One region of the Planococcus liqunii genome, then DNA from elsewhere that is predicted to be linked to it. Evidence: predicted binding sites of a transcription regulator. Region 1 holds the regulator's gene; the other holds the start of a gene.

Region 1 (3,139 bases):
TTTAATTTATCTGGAGATAACATCAAATACCACCTTTCTTCTTTCATATCGTACAAAAGAAGAGGCATTTCTGCAATATATTAGCCCTGTTTCATCTGTTCAAATTCTTTATAGCGCCGATGGACGGTTGCTTTGCTGGCCTTGTAGCCAAACCCTTGCAAGGTGATCGCAATCTCATGGAAAGTCAATCCGTTTTCTTTCAGGCTGACAATTTGGTCAATCGGCAAATCAAGGCGTTCCCGGCCTTCCGGATTGCCTTTGCCTTTCAAGTTTTTTTCAGGTTTATAGCCATTTTCGACTGCGCGCTTCATGCCGCGCTTGATTTTGGCATTATGTATTTTCCGTTGATATTCTTCTACAATCGCTAAAATTTCCAGCACCATATCGTCCATATCGTTTAACGCGATTGGACCCCGGTCGGATAAGGTATACACTTCAACTCCGTATTTTTTCATGACATGCAAAAGAGCAATGCGGGCATGGCCTCGCCCAAGACGGGTTTCGTCCTGGACAAAGACCGCATCGATTTTTTCAGTCTTGATGCAATTCAGCATTTCGAGCAGACCTTCCCGGTCCATTTCATAGCCGCTATGCTGATCGGAAAAAATTTGGTCAACGATATACGATTGTTCAAATGCAAATTTCAGCAATTCTTCTTCTTGTCTTTCGAGCGAAGTTTCTTGAGTGTCTTTCGTGGTACTGACTCGGCAATAGATTAACGCAGTCTTTTTCATTCTGCATCACCTGCCAGCTTGATGGTTTCATCTGGGGCATATTTTAGTCGATCACTGGGAATCTTAATCGATTGACCGGCGACGATTTTCGAAGTAGTTAAACCGTTTTCCTTCATAATTTCGTCTATCCACTGCTGATGGGGAGTTTCACCGCTGAAAGATTCCGCTAATGTCCATAAAGTATCGCCTTCTTCAATTTGCACATGGCTCATTTGAGCTTCTTCGTTATTGTGGTTCACCACGGTAAAAATCGAAAATATAAGAATCAATGTAAATAATGCAGTAAAATAAGAATGTTTTTGGATAATTGTCATATGAACCGCCTCCTAGGAATGTGTGTTCGGAATATATGTTCTTATGTTAATGCGAACAAGTGTTTTTGTCAACAAATAAATTCGAACCTATGTTTGCATTTCAAAGCCCAAGTTGATATACTATGGGTAGAAAAACATAACTGAACAACTAAAAAGAGGTGAAACTGTTGAAAAAAGTATCGAAGCGCCAAGAAGATATTTTAACTTTCATAAAAGACGAAGTTCGGGCAAAAGGCTATCCGCCTTCCGTACGTGAAATTGGAGAAGCAGTTGGCTTGGCATCAAGTTCGACTGTCCATGGCCATTTGGCAAGATTGGAAAGCAAAGGCTTAATCCGGCGCGACCCGACAAAACCAAGAGCGATTGAAATTATCAGCACAGACGATGCGTTAATCGAAAAAAATCCTGTATTGCATGTGCCTTTGATCGGTAAAGTTACGGCAGGCTTGCCAATTACGGCTATTGAAAACGTGGAAGAATACTTCCCATTGCCGCAAAGCTACGGCACGGAAGAAGACCATATCTTCATGCTGGAAATTATGGGTGAAAGTATGATCGAAGCAGGCATCCTGAACGGGGACTACGTTGTTGTACGCCAGCAGCAGTCCGCAAACAATGGCGACATTGTTGTCGCAATGACTGCTGATGACGAAGCAACCGTCAAACGCTTTTTCCGCGAAGAAGGCTACTTCCGTTTGCAGCCTGAAAACTCCTCGATGGATCCGATTATCGTAGACCAAGTCTCCATTTTGGGCAAAGTCGTCGGCGTCTACCGCCAAATTCATTAAAAAAGATTGTTTCTTGTTAACCTATGCAAGAACCATGATGGCCCAAACGAAAAAACGCTGAGATTTTTTTCTCAGCGTTTTTTCATTTGGAATGACTTTGTGCTTTTTATTTTTCACACGAAAACACCAGCATGACCGGGATGCGCCGGCGCCGCTGATACTCTTCCTCGCTGGTGAACGATTGGCGGTCGGGTTCCCCTTCACGCAAAGCTTTCACTTTAAAACCGGCTCCTGTCAAAGCTGTAAAATAAGTTTCAATTGTCCGGTGGTGTTTGACGACGATTTTATCAATCCAAGGTTCTTTTCGTTCACCTTGGATAAAATAGTCATCGACCAGCCAGTTTTCTCTTCTTTCACCGGCTTGCTTGCTTTCAAATGACGAAGTCGTCAAAGGATGCTGAACACTGAACAGGAAATGGCCTTGTTCGTTTAAGCTTGCGTACACTTTGGCAAATAATGTTTCGACATCTTCTATATAGTGTATGGCAAAGCGGGACGTCACTACATCAAACCTTCCCTTTGGAAAAGGGTATTCTTCCATTGTCCCTTGAAAAAGAGTGCCAGAGGTCTCTTTTAAGGTTTCCTTCGCCAATAAGGCCATGGCTTCAGATCCCTCGACTCCTTCATAGGATACTGCTCCTGCAGCCATCAGTTCACGCCCGAAAGCGGCATCTCCACAACCCAAATCCAGGATGCGCTTCCCGCTCACATCTCCTAACAGTTCGAAAATGATCGGCTTTTCAATTGCATTGTTCGGGCTTTCTTGCCGCCCTCTGCGTTTTAAATAATTCGATAAAAAATCAGTTTGGTCATATACACTTGAGCCTTTGAATTCCAATGCTGCGATTCCCCCTTTGTTTTCTATCCCATTTTTTGGCTATAAAACAAGCATGCGCTGCGAGAGCGATGCTTGTTTTATCAAGATTCATTGACAACGATATATTTTACAAGATTAATCGTGATCCGGTAAATTTTTTTGCTTGCTTCATCCGTCACATCATATGTTCCGTTTGAAGGGATTTTGGCTAAAGCAGATTCTTTGTCTACAGCTTGTACAGAAAGAACAATCGTGTTGCCTTGGTCGAAATAAAATTCCACTTGAAATGTTTTCATTTGGTGACCTCCTCTGTTATTGCTTTAAGACGCTTCCTTCAGTGTAACATACCGGCAGGCTATTGCTGATTATATATTTCTTTATAGGCAATAACTTTCAGGGCCAGCATTTCTTCCTCCGTCAGTTTGCCTTCCAGTTTCTGCACGGCTTCCTGTGGCGTCATGGTGCCGCTTTGGACACCATTTCGTA
Region 2 (3,139 bases), 680 kb from region 1:
CCAATATTCGCCCGGTGACGGTAAATGATGAATGTTGCCAAAACAATGATGACTGCCAGGAACAAGTAGTCGCCTGTATTGATTGCATAAATGGTGGTGTAGATGACGGCTACAACCGCCAAAATGATGGAGGACAGCGAAACCATCTTGGTGATTTTCAAGGTGATCAATAGGACCGCCACCGCTACCAGGAAAAGCGGCCATTGGTACCCCAGCAGGATGCCGCCGGAAGTCGCTACGGCTTTGCCGCCTTTGAATTTCGCGAAAACCGGGAACATGTGGCCAACGACAGCAATCACCCCGAAGATCAGCGGGTGGATATTGGTGTCGATATAAAGCGGGATCAAGGTGGCTGCTGTCCCTTTTAAAATATCCAGTACGGTCACGACGATCCCCGCTTTGGCGCCTAAGGTCCGGAACGTGTTGGTCGCGCCGAGGTTGCCGCTTCCTTTGGTCCGGATATCTGTGTTGTAAAAGATTTTTCCAATCCACAATGCGGAAGGAATTGAGCCAAGCAAATAAGCTAAAAGTACTGGAAGCAATATATCCATTTTGAACTCCTTTGAACCATACTATTTATCCTGCATCAACAGCCAAAAAACGGCCATTAAAACCCAAGCGAGGGACTGCCGGTTGGGCTGGATCGCCCACGGAATGCCATTTCACTTTACGTTTTTAGTTTAACACGAAGCGAGTTCTTTGAACAATATGTCTCTGATTGTTCACCTGACTCCCTCAAATAAGGTATGATAGAATAAAAGGACAGGTGATTCTCATGAACAATCCAAGCCGTGAAGAAATCAAGAAAATCCTCGATACTGCAAAAACTATCGCAGTCGTGGGCCTAAGCCCGAATCCGAACCGGACTTCTTATATGGTATCTGAAGCGATGCAAAAAGCGGGTTACCGCATCATTCCGGTCAACCCCGTTGCCGACGAAGTGCTGGGGGAGAAAAGTTATGCGACGCTCGCTGATATCCCGCATCCGGTCGACATCGTCAACGTCTTCAGACGCAGTGAATTTTTGCCGGAGCTCGCAAAAGAGTTTGTCGGGATCGATTGCCCTGTGTTTTGGACGCAGTTGAATGTGGTAGATGAAGACGTTTTCAATGAATTGGCGGATGCCGGCTACACCGTAATTATGGACCGCTGCATCAAAGTGGAACACGCCATCCTGAAGTAGTGGAAAAGGGCAGCCAGCATAATCAATAATTCCAATGGCTGGCCAACCGGCAGTAAATCCGATTTAGGCAGAAGGGCGCTCTGCGCTCTTTTTTCTATGATAATTGACAGATGGCCGGGTTACCGATACGATTAAAAGAGAAGAAAGTACGAACAGATGTTTGTTGGAGGGAACTTAATGGCAAAAACTAAAAATACGGCATACAACGAAGAAGCGATTCAAGTACTCGAAGGCCTAGATGCCGTTAGAAAACGCCCGGGTATGTATATTGGTTCGACCGACACCAGAGGGCTTCACCATTTGGTCTATGAAATTGTTGATAACTCTGTCGATGAAGCACTCGCCGGATTTGGAGATAGAATTACCGTAACGATCCATGAAGATAACAGCATCAGCGTCCGGGACTACGGACGCGGAATGCCGACCGGCATGCACCGAAGCGGAAAACCGACGCCTGAAGTCATCTTGACTGTGCTTCATGCCGGCGGGAAATTCGGCCAGGGCGGCTATAAAACGAGCGGAGGCCTCCACGGAGTTGGGGCGTCCGTTGTCAACGCGTTGTCGAAATTCCTGGAAGTGACGATTTACCGGGACGGCAAAAAATACCGCCAACGGTTTGAAAACGGCGGCAAAGCGGTCACGACGCTCGAAGAAATCGGATCGACCAAAGAAACCGGCACAACGATCCATTTCTTGCCGGACGAATCGATTTTCTCAACCACCAAATACAATTACGAAACGCTCAGCGAACGGCTGTGTGAATCAGCGTTCTTGCTGAAAGGCCTGAAAATCGAACTGATCGACAAACGCACGGAAACTGAAGAAACCTTCTTTTTTGAAACGGGCATTGAAGCGTTTGCCGCTTATTTGAACGAAGAAAAAGACGTGTTGCATCCGGTTGCCTATATCGAAGGGGAACAGGACGACATGGAAGTGGAGTTTGCGTTCCAGTTTAACGACGGCTATTCCGAAACGATCCTATCGTTTGTCAACAACGTCCGCACGCGTGACGGCGGGACGCACGAAACCGGCGCGAAAGCCGCAATGACGCGTGTCTTCAACGATTACGCACGAAAGATCAATTTGTTGAAAGACAAAGACAAAAACCTGGAAGGATCGGACATCCGCGAGGGGCTTGCGGCCATCGTATCGGTCCGGATACCGGAAGGCCTTTTGCAGTTTGAAGGCCAGACGAAAAGCAAGCTCGGCACAAGCGAAGCGAGAAGCACGGTTGATGCGATTGTTTCCCAGAAACTGATGTACTTTTTAGAGGAAAACGCCGACCTCAGTGCGTCGCTTGTCCGTAAAGCCATCCGTGCCTCCCAGGCGCGCCTCGCAGCCCGAAAAGCACGGGAAGATGCCCGAAACGGCAAAAAGCGCAAAAAGTCGGATGTGCTGCTGTCCGGCAAATTGACGCCGGCCCAGTCGCGGAATGCGTCCAAAAACGAATTGTATCTAGTGGAGGGTGACTCTGCCGGAGGTTCTGCCAAACAAGGCCGGGACCGCACATTCCAGGCGATTTTGCCGCTTCGGGGGAAAGTCGTCAATACCGAAAAAGCGAAGCTGGAAGAGATCATGAAAAACGAGGAAATCTCGACAATCATCCACGCTATCGGCGGCGGCGTATCGAGCGATTTCTCGATTGAAGACATTGCCTACAACAAAATCATCATCATGACCGATGCCGATACGGACGGCGCCCACATCCAGGTGCTGCTGCTGACGTTCTTCTACCGCTACATGAAGCCGTTGATCGAAGCGGGGAAAGTGTTTATTGCCTTGCCGCCGCTCTACAAAGTATCCAAAGGCGTCGGCAAAAAAGAAGTCGTCGATTACGCCTGGACGGAAGCGGACCTGGAAGCGTCGACGAAAAAAGTCGGAAAAGGCTATATGCTGCAGCGCTATAAAGGGCTAGGCGAGATGAACGCCGACCAATTGTGGGAAACGACGATGAAT

Evidence for each region. Region 1 encodes LexA, which represses DNA repair genes until DNA is damaged. Its sites were predicted from a motif close to CGAACATATGTTCG; they were not measured.
Region 2: the regulator LexA is predicted to act here: its motif matches at 1,333-1,346, upstream of parE (DNA topoisomerase IV subunit B).

The regions. Positions count from the first base shown of each region.
Region 1 is NZ_CP129238.1:2,429,075-2,432,213, forward strand. Features, by position in the region: gene QWY22_RS12330 (DUF896 domain-containing protein) at 1-23, opposite strand, end outside; gene QWY22_RS12335 (YneB family resolvase-like protein) at 81-734, opposite strand; gene yneA (cell division suppressor protein YneA) at 731-1,048, opposite strand; gene lexA (transcriptional repressor LexA) at 1,216-1,836, shown strand; gene QWY22_RS12350 (class I SAM-dependent methyltransferase) at 1,943-2,674, opposite strand; gene QWY22_RS12355 (hypothetical protein) at 2,755-2,949, opposite strand; gene QWY22_RS12360 (hypothetical protein) at 3,009-3,139, opposite strand, start outside.
Region 2 is NZ_CP129238.1:1,751,645-1,754,783, forward strand. Features, by position in the region: gene plsY (glycerol-3-phosphate 1-O-acyltransferase PlsY) at 1-551, opposite strand, end outside; gene QWY22_RS08855 (CoA-binding protein) at 776-1,183, shown strand; gene parE (DNA topoisomerase IV subunit B) at 1,361-3,139, shown strand, end outside.